DNA from 3 places in the Streptomyces sp. XD-27 genome. Region 3 is predicted to be linked to each of the others. Evidence: riboswitches for the same ligand, from Rfam matches in the RefSeq annotation. Region 3 holds a riboswitch; each other region holds the start of a gene.
What was found. A riboswitch is a leader RNA that binds a small molecule or an ion and turns the genes downstream of it on or off. The one in region 3 is predicted to bind cyclic di-AMP.
Positions count from the first base shown of each region.

Region 1: it holds a riboswitch for cyclic di-AMP, as region 3 does, so the genes downstream of both, Q3Y56_RS24175 (transglycosylase family protein) here and Q3Y56_RS14160 (C40 family peptidase) in region 3, are expected to answer to the same signal.
Region 2: it holds a riboswitch for cyclic di-AMP, as region 3 does, so the genes downstream of both, Q3Y56_RS02565 (C40 family peptidase) here and Q3Y56_RS14160 (C40 family peptidase) in region 3, are expected to answer to the same signal.

Region 1 is NZ_CP130713.1:5,538,000-5,541,200, reverse strand. Features, by position in the region: gene Q3Y56_RS24185 (transposase) at 1-224, shown strand, start outside; gene Q3Y56_RS24180 (hypothetical protein) at 434-985, opposite strand; cyclic di-AMP (ydaO/yuaA leader) riboswitch at 1,477-1,656, shown strand; partial or broken gene Q3Y56_RS24175 (transglycosylase family protein) at 1,662-1,952, shown strand; gene Q3Y56_RS24170 (peptidoglycan DD-metalloendopeptidase family protein) at 2,009-2,833, shown strand; gene Q3Y56_RS24165 (hypothetical protein) at 2,983-3,201, opposite strand, start outside.
Region 2 is NZ_CP130713.1:596,109-599,309, reverse strand. Features, by position in the region: gene polX (DNA polymerase/3'-5' exonuclease PolX) at 1-1,358, shown strand, start outside; cyclic di-AMP (ydaO/yuaA leader) riboswitch at 1,552-1,742, shown strand; gene Q3Y56_RS02565 (C40 family peptidase) at 1,747-2,238, shown strand; gene Q3Y56_RS02560 (pseudouridine synthase) at 2,231-2,905, opposite strand.
Region 3 is NZ_CP130713.1:3,356,619-3,359,819, forward strand. Features, by position in the region: gene pcrA (DNA helicase PcrA) at 1-1,589, opposite strand, end outside; cyclic di-AMP (ydaO/yuaA leader) riboswitch at 1,746-1,913, shown strand; gene Q3Y56_RS14160 (C40 family peptidase) at 1,921-3,087, shown strand; gene Q3Y56_RS14165 (hypothetical protein) at 3,092-3,201, opposite strand, start outside.

The sequences.
Region 1 (3,201 bases), 2.2 Mb from region 3:
CGTGCACCGGCACCGCGGTCACCGCCATGGAAAGCGACTTCGGGCTCCTCGACTTCGAGGGCCGCTCCTTCCCCGGCTGGTACCACCACATGACACTTGTCTCCGCGGCGTACACCTACCAGCGCCTGTCCCGGAGCTCGTTCCCGCAGCCCTCTCCGTGCTGCTCTCTCAACATCTCCGACCACACTCAGGAACAGCCGCAGAATGCCGAGCTGAGGGGCTGAGGGCGAGGGGATGCGGGCCCCGGAAAACCGCCGGGGGAACAGTCCCCGGGGCCCGCGGTGCCGGCGCCGGCGCGCTGCTGAGGCGCGACCGGGCCGTGGCCTGTCGATGCCCGACGTGGACCGCGCGTCGAGCAGCACGGCGGTGCCCGGTCGAGCGCCCCCGCAGGTAGCACGGGCAAGACGGCCGCGGCGCCCGGCGCAGGGTACGGTCAGCTCACCCAGCCCGTGTAACGCCGACCGCTCCACGGGGCGCGCCGGTCGGGGCGGCGGCCGCGCTCGCCGGATTCGAGCATCGTGGACACCGCTCTGACGAGCCAGGCGTTGACCGACAGCTGCTCGCGGCCGGCGGCCTCCTCGATCCGGGCCTTGAGATGCTCCGGCGGCCGGAAGTTGATACGGGCCGTCGCGCCCTCCTCCCCGGTCGCCGATACCGGCGCCATGGCGGACAGCGGTGGCGCCACACCGTTGTGCGACCGTTCGAAGCCCCCTTCGACCTCATCCACGAGCGCATGATCGGTGGGGGGTAGTGTCACCACGAAGGTCGGGTCGAGCCCGCGCAGCCGGATCTCGACCGACCCCGGGGCCAGGTCCCGGGTGATCTCGTCCGCGGCGGCCGACAGAGCGTCCAGCAGAACCAGCCGGACTGCGGAGGACAGCGGTGTCACGAGGCGTTCGGCGAGTTCGCGTGCTTCCTCGTCACCCGCCTCGACGGCAACCGAGAGCTCTTGGCGCAGGTTGTCGACATACCGCATAAGCTCCATGGCGCCATCATCGCTCCACTATGGCGCCACAGGCAAGCCATTCGATTGCCGTGTTGCACCGCCACCGGGGCGCGCCTGCGTCGCGTTGTCCTGCCGACAGGACGGCGACCTGCCCCACCTCAGGGCCCGGCCCGCAACTCATCGATCAAATCGGACTTTTAACGCCTCATGCCGTTATAGCGGACCTCCGTGGCCGAGGTCACAGGAATACCGATGAACCCGTGACCCCACCGTGGCATCACATAAGCAATGCGTCAGATCGGTTACCGCGCGCTTTTCCGTGACGCCGCTGCGCAAGATCTCCATTTCACTGCGAAAGAGATCCAAAACGCAGCGTGACATAAATACCGTGTCAATTCGGAAATGGATCATCGCCCCATGTCACGCGGCTTGTGACCGTGAATTTCTTCCGCTTACGGTGGCCGCCGCTCCCGCAGCCATAGAGGCTCGGGGGACCCGAAGCCGGAGCGCCGAATCCTGCCGCCGGCCGAGGAGAAACGACGACGCATCACGGCAGGAGCGGGGGAACCAGGTAAGTGCCGAGTCGCGGATCCCGCGAATCGGCTTGGGGTGAAGACGCGTTGCGGTGGCAGTGAATGCTGCCCTCTTACGCGGCCGGGCAACTCCAGCCCGAACCCGACAGCTCACCTCGCAGGCGTAGGAGAGGAACACCCCTATGTCTGCTCGCGGACGTCACCGTCGCTATAACCCCGGCCGCATCGCCAAGGTCTCCCTCGCGCTCGCCGCGAGCGGTGCCGGCGTTGCCCTTCCCTTCGTTGGCGCCACCGCGGCCAACGCCGCCTCCGTGGACACCTGGGACAAGGTCGCGGACTGCGAGAGCTCCGGCAACTGGAGCATCAACACCGGCAACGGCTTCTTCGGCGGCCTGCAGTTCACGCAGTCCACCTGGGAGGCCTTCGGCGGCACGAAGTACGCGCCGCGCGCCGACCTGGCCACCAAGGACCAGCAGATCGCCATCGCCGAGAAGGTCCTGGCCGAGCAGGGCCCGGGCGCCTGGCCGGTGTGCTCCGGCAAGGCCGGGCTGACCCAGGGCGGCCCCGCCCCGGCGATCTCCCCCGACGGCGCCAAGGCCGCCCCGCGGCCGCCCCGAAGGCGCAGGCTCCGAAGGCCGAGGCCCCGAAGGCCGGCCCGAAGCACGCCAAGCCCGCCGCGCCGGCGCAGGAGCAGAACTACACCGTCGTCAGCGGCGACACCCTGTACAAGATCGCCCAGACGCACGGCGTCGACGGTGGCTGGCAGGCCGTCTACGAGGCCAACCGCGAGGTCGTCGGCGACAACCCGAACCTCATCTTCCCCGGCCAGGACCTGTCCCTGACCGAGCAGGCCGCCACGCCGCGCGCCCCGAAGCACGCCGCCCCGAAGCCGGCCGCCCCGGCGCACGAGGCCCCGAAGCCCGCCGCCCCGGCGCACCAGGCCCCGGCCACGGGCTGGACCGCCCCGGTCGACGCCCCGATGGGCACCCCGTACCACCAGGCCGGCAGCGCCTGGTCCAGCGGCTACCACACCGGCGTCGACTTCCCCGTCGCCACCGGCACCGGCATCAAGGCCGTCGGCTCCGGCACGGTCGTCTCCGCCGGCTGGGGTGGCGCCTACGGCAACCAGGTCGTCATCCGCCACGAGGACGGCAAGTACAGCCAGTACGCCCACCTGTCGTCCCTCTCGGTCACCGTCGGCGAGACCGTGACCGGCGGCGAGCAGATCGGCCTGTCCGGCACCACCGGCAACAGCAGCGGCCCGCACCTGCACTTCGAGATCCGTTCCGCCGCCGGCTACGGCTCGGACGTCGACCCGCTGGCCTACCTGCGCGCCCACGGCGTCAGCATCTGATCCTCCGGCACCAGCCGAACCCGATCAGACAGCGCCAGCGCGTCGTCACAGACCACGCCCGAGGCCTCCGGCCCGCACTTCCCCCCTGCGGCGCCGGACGCCTCGGGCGTCGGATTTTCCCCAGCCCTTTCGGCCTTTCCGGGTGGACGTCACTCTTCGGGAGGGCTCTCCTCGGGGAGGCTCTCCCACGCCTCGCCCTCGCCCCGTAGCTCGTAGCCTCCCGCCTCCGCGATCGACCGCGCGTGCGCCCGGCTGCGGAGCGCGACCTCGTGGGTCTCGCTCTTGACCTCCGCGTGCACGCCCGCGGCATCCGTGATCGCCTCGATCGCGTGCGTCTCGTAGACGACGCGCCCGGGCTCCACCGCGCT
Region 2 (3,201 bases), 2.8 Mb from region 3:
GCTTCGGGAAGAAGACCGAGGAGAACATCCTGCACGGCATCGCCCTCATGCAGAAGGCGGGCGGCCGCATCCTCCTCAACGCCGCCATGGACGTCGCCGAGCAGGTCGTCTCCGAGCTGTCGCGGGTCACCGGGTGCGAAGGCTGCACGTACGCCGGATCGCTGCGCCGTATGAAGGAGACCATCGGGGACATCGACGTCCTCGTCGCCGCCGACCGGTCGGCGGCGTTCATGGACGCGTTCAGCGGTCTGCCGTACACCGCCGAGGTCATCGCGCACGGCGAGAAGAAGACCTCCATCCGCACCACCAAAGGGCTCCAGGTGGACCTGCGGGTGCTGCCCCCCGACTCATGGGGCGCGGGCCTGCAGTACTTCACGGGCAGTAAGGCGCACAACATCCGGGTCCGCGAGATGGCGGTGCGCCACAAGCTCAAGCTGTCCGAGTACGGCCTGTTCCACGCCAAGAGCGGAAGGAAGATCACCTCGCAGACCGAGGAGGAGATCTACGACCGGCTCGGCCTGCCCTGGATCCCGCCGACCCTGCGCGAGGACCGCGGCGAGGTGGCCGCCGGGCTGCGCGGCGAACTCCCCGAGCTGGTCACCGAGGAGGACATCCGCGGCGACCTGCACACGCACACCGACCTCACCGACGGCCTCGCCCCGCTGGAGGAGATGGTCGCGGCCGCGGCGGCCCGCGGCTACGCGTACTACGCCGTCACCGACCACGCCCCGGACCTCGTCATGCAGCGGATGACCGACGAGAAGATGCTCGCCCAGCGCGAGCGGGTGCGGGAACTGGACCGCGAGCACCGCCGGATGCGGGTGCTGCACGGCACCGAGCTCAACATCGGCCCCGACGGGGACGTGGACTGGCCCGGCGACTTCCTCGAAGGCTTCGACGTGTGCGTGGCCTCGGTGCACTCGCACTTCAGCCAGAGCCGGGAGGCGCAGACCCGGCGGCTCATACGGGCCTGCGAGAACCCGTACGTCGCGGTCATCGGCCATCCGACCACCCGGCGGATCGGCAAGCGGCCCGCCATCGACGCCGACTTCGACGCGGTGTTCGAGGCGTGCGCCAGAACCGGCACGGCGCTGGAGGTCAACGCCCATCCGGAACGGCTCGACCTGGGCGACGAGGAGATCCTGCGCGCCAAGCGGTACGGGGTGAAGTTCGCGGTGAACTCCGACGCCCACGCCACCCCCCATCTGGCGTACATGCGCTACGGCGTGGGCACCGCGCAGCGGGGCTGGCTCACCCCCGACGACGTCATCAACACCTGGCCGCTCCAGCGGCTGCGCCGCTTCCTGCGCGAGGGCCGGAATCGATCACTCCACCAGGCGGATTCCACTCGTTCGTGAGAGAACAACTCCCGTTGCACGAAGGCACGTTCAGGCCCCTCGGTGAAGGAGTGCGGAGTCTCCCGTGGCATTGGAATTCCGAAATACGGCCGACGTGAAGAAGTTCACAGAAAGCCATCTCGGCTCTGAAGTCCGATGGTTGATGGTGCAGGATCTCCTCCCGGTACAAGATCCCGTCACCGAGGCGGGACCATCCGGGCGGACGCCGAGTCCTGCCGCCGCACCGGATGGCCGGACAGATACGCACAGCGGCAGGAGCGGGAGACCCAAGCACGGCGGACCACGAACACGGTGGTCCTTGGGGTGAAGCCACTTATGTGGCCGGGCAACTTCGCCGGCCCGAACCCGACAGGTCATCTTTCGCAGGCGGATGACGAAGGGCTTCGGCATGTCCGCGATTTCTCGCAAGACCGTGCTTCCCCGTATACCCGCGCTCATATCCAGGACGGGTCAGGTCTCGGCGCTCACCGTGGCGACCGTCACCGCGTCCCTGCTGGTCCCGGGTATGAGCTCCGACGCACAGGCGGCGACCTTGGGATCCAAGGCGCTCAAGATCGCCGCATCGAAGAAGGGCGCACCCTACTCGTACGGGGCAGCGGGCCCCAACCGGTTCGACTGTTCCGGGCTGACGCTCTATTCCTACAAGAAGGCGGGCAAGACGCTGCCGCGTACGGCGGCCGCCCAGTACAACAAGTCCCGGCACGTATCCTCGGGTTCTCGTAAAGCCGGTGATCTGGTGTTCTTCCATTCCGGCGGCAGCGTCTACCACGTCGGGATCTACGCCGGAAAGAACCAGATCTGGCACTCGCCCAAGCCGGGGAAGTCCGTCCGGCTGGAAAGGATCTGGACCCGCCAGGTGTGGTACGGACGGGTCAACTAGGCAATTCCGGGGCGGGCCAGGACCGCAGGGTGCGCCGACTGGTGAACCGGTGCTCGCGGCCGGTGACCGGGTCGGTGAACGCCAGCTCCCGGGCGAGCAGCTGCAGCGGTTCGCTGAAGTCGTCGGGGGCGGGATCGCCGACCACCGGGTAGACCGGATCGCCGAGGATCGGTACCCCGAGCGCGTTCATGTGCACCCGCAGCTGATGGGTGCGCCCGGTCACCGGGCGCAGCCGATAGCGGCCGAGCCCGCCCCGGTGCTCGACCAGCTCGACGCGGCTCTCGCTGTTGGGCGGGCCCGCCACCTCCCGCGCGGCCATCACTCCGCGCTCCTTGACGATCCGGCTGCGCACCGTCCGCGGCAGCGTCAGCCCGGGGTCGTGACGAGCGACGGCCTCGTACTCCTTGCGCACCGCACGGTCCTGGAACAGCGACTGGTACGTGCTGCGGTGCTCCGGCCGGATCACGAACATCACGACGCCCGCGGTGAGCCGGTCCAGCCGGTGGGCGGGGCTCAGCTCGCGCAGGCCCAGGTCCCGGCGGAGCCGCACCAGGGCGGTCTCGGTCACGTGGCGGCCACGGGGCGTGGTGGACAGGAAGTGCGGTTTGTCCACCACCAGCAGGTTCTCGTCGCGGTGGAGCACCTCCAGCTCGAAGGGGACCGGCACCTCCTCGCGCAGCGGCCGGTAGAACCACAGGAAGGCGCCGGGCGTGAAGGGGGCGCCGGGCGCGACGGGCCCGTCCGCCCCGACGATCCCGCCCTCGTCCAGCAGGGCGTCGACCCGATCGGGCCCCAGCGCGGGCAGCCGGTCGACCAGGTGGTCCCGAATCGTCGCCCAGTCCCCTTCGGCGGGCAGCCGCAGCCGGACCGGGTCGATGCCGTCGCGCTGCGGCAGGGGGCGGGCGGGGCGGTGGTTCTGCGTCTCATCGTGCTGCCAGCCTATGGCGTGCCCGGCCCTGGTCG
Region 3 (3,201 bases):
CGCTTCACCGCGTTCGCCGAGCGGGCCGCCATGCCGTACGCGTCGTCCACCCGGCGCAGCGCCTGCGCGAACGAGATCTTCTCGCGCAGCGCGAGGGCCTCGATCATGGCCTCGGCGCGCTCGCCGATGCCGCGCTTGGGCACGTTCAGGACGCGGCGCAGCGGGACGGTGTCCTCGGGGTTGGCGAGCACCCGCAGATACGCGAGCACGTCCCGGACCTCCTTGCGCTCGTAGAAGCGCACGCCGCCGACGACCTTGTAGGGCAGGCCGACACGGATGAAGATCTCTTCGAAGACACGGGACTGGGCGTTGGTGCGGTAGAAGACGGCGACGTCTCCGGCCTTGGCGTCGCCCGCGTCCGTCAGCCGGTCGATCTCGTCGGCGACGAACTGCGCCTCGTCGTGCTCGGTGTCGGCGACGTAACCGGTGATGGTGGCCCCGGCCCCGGCCTCGGTCCACAGGTTCTTGGGGCGCCGGTTCTCGTTGCGCTCGATGACGGCGTTGGCCGCGCTGAGGATCGTCTGCGTGGAGCGGTAGTTCTGCTCCAGCAGGATGGTGCGCGCGTCCGGGTAGTCCTCCTCGAACTGGAGGATGTTGCGGATGGTGGCGCCGCGGAAGGCGTAGATGGACTGGTCGGCGTCGCCCACCACGCACAGCTCGGCCGGGTCGAAGGTGTCGGTGCCCGTACCGACGAGCTCGCGCACCAGGGTGTACTGCGCGTGGTTGGTGTCCTGGTACTCGTCGACCAGGACGTGCCGGAAGCGGCGGCGGTAGTGCTCGGCGACGTCCGGGAACGCCTGGAGCAGGTTGACCGTGGTCATGATGAGGTCGTCGAAGTCCAGGGCGTTGGCCTCGCGCAGCCGCGCCTGGTACATCGCGTACGCCTCGGCCAGCGTCTTCTCAAAACCGTCGGCGGCCTGGTCGGCGAAGGTCTCCTCGTCGATGAGCTCGTTCTTGAGGCTGGAGATCTTCGCGCTGAACGACTTGGGCGGAAAGCGCTTGGGGTCCAGGTCCAGATCCCGGCAGACCAGAGCCATCAGCCGCTTGGAGTCGGCGGCGTCGTAGATCGAGAACGAGGACGTGAAGCCCAGCTTCTTCGACTCGCGGCGCAGGATGCGCACGCACGCGCTGTGGAAGGTCATCACCCACATGGCGCCGGCGCGCGGGCCCACCAGCTCCTCGACGCGCTCCTTCATCTCGCCCGCGGCCTTGTTGGTGAAGGTGATCGCGAGGATGGAGCCCGGGTGCACCTTGCGCGCGCCGAGCAGGTGGGCGATGCGGTGGGTGAGGACACGGGTCTTGCCGGATCCGGCGCCCGCGACGATGAGCAGGGGCGCGCCGTGGTGCTCGACGGCGGCCCGCTGCTGCTCGTTCAGCCCCTCCAGCAGCGCGGCGGGGTCCGCGACCGGGCGTGGCGCGCCGTCGCGGTAGTACGGCTCCCTCGGTACGGGCACGTTAAAAGTGTCGCCGAAGAGGTCATGCGGAACCTCCTCCCCGACCGGGGGACCGTCGGGCTGGGGATCCTCGGGCGGCGGCTCCGCGCCGTCGAGGTCCGCCAGGAAGCTGTCATCAAAGAGGCTGCTGCTCATCGCCCACCGAGTCTAGGGCCCGCCACTGACAGCCGACACGACAATGTCACGGAAAGATCTCGGGCAAATCGAACACCAGCCTTCCCAGGGGCCTCACTGGTTGGCTACGGTGCTCGCTCAGGCGGCCCGCTCCCTGTCGGCGACCGAAGCCGGCGCGTGCCGCCACCGCCGAGTCCGGCCCGCCCCTCAGGCGGTTCCGGAGCCGGGGACCCACCCGCACAATCTGGGGTGAATCGGCCCGTACGTCGCACGTACGGCCGTAGGGCAGCCTTCCGTACGCCCGAACCCGACAGCTAACCCGGTAGGCGGTCCACGGAAGGAGTCGCCTCCCTTGGCGTCGCACCGCAAGCCGCGTCCTCGATTGCTCGAGTCGCCCGCCGGCCGCCGCACGGCCGTGGGGGTCACCACCGCCGCACTCGCCTCGGTCACCCTCCTGTCGCAGACCGCGAACGCCGCGCCGCGCGCGCCGAAGCCGACGGTCGAGGAGGTGAAGAAGAAGGTCGACGCCCTCTACCGGCAGGCGGGCACCGCCACGCAGAAGTACAACGCGGCCAAGGAGGCCGCGGGCAAGCGGCGGACCGAGGTGAACCGCCTGCTGGCCGACGCCGCCACCCGCACCGAGAAGATGAACGAGGCCCGGCGCACCCTGGGCGCGTACGCGGCCGCCCAGTACCGGCACGGCGGGATGGACGGCACCGCGACCCTGCTGCTCGCCGACGACCCGCAGGACTTCGTCGACCAGAACCACCTGATGGACCGGCTCACCGGGCGGCAGAAGGACGCGGTCGACGACTTCCGTACGCAGCAGACGGAGCTGGCCCGGCAGCGCGGCAAGGCCACCCGCAGCCTGGCGGAGCTGACCGCGTCGGAGAGCCGGCTCAAGGCCGAGAAGAAGACGATCCAGCAGAAGCTGTCCCAGGCCAGGACGCTGCTGTCCCAGCTGACCGCGGAGGAGAAGGCGCGGCTGGCGGCACTGGAGAAGAAGAAGGAAGCGGAGGCGCGGCGCAAGGCGGCCGAGCTGGCGGAGAAGCAGCGCGAGGAGGCGGAGCGCAGGCGCCAGGAGGAGCAGCGGCCGGACACGGGGACGGGTGACGGTACGGGTACGGGTGACGGGTCGGGGACGACGGACCCGTCAGCGCCCTCCGACTCCACCAAGGCGGCGCAGGCCGTCGCGTTCGCGCGCGCCCAGATAGGCAAGCCGTACGTGTGGGGCGCCACCGGCCCGAACTCCTACGACTGCTCGGGGCTGACCCAGGCGGCGTGGAAGTCGTCCGGGGTGACGCTGCCGCGCACCACGTGGGAGCAGGTGAAGGTCGGCACGCGGGTGTCGACGTCCGAGCTCAAGCCGGGTGACCTGGTCTTCTTCTACGACGACATCAGCCACGTCGGGCTGTACATAGGCGACGGGATGATGGTCCACGCGCCGAAGCCGGGCGACAACGTGAAGATCGCGCCGATCACCGAGATGCCGATCTACGGGAACGTCCGCCCGGCGTGAGCGATCACGTCCACATCACCGCGATGAAGATGTTGGCGGTGGTCAGCAACCCGACCGCACCAATGACGGGGGCGGGCACCTTCTCCTCGTCCCGCTTCACGTAGACCAGGCCGA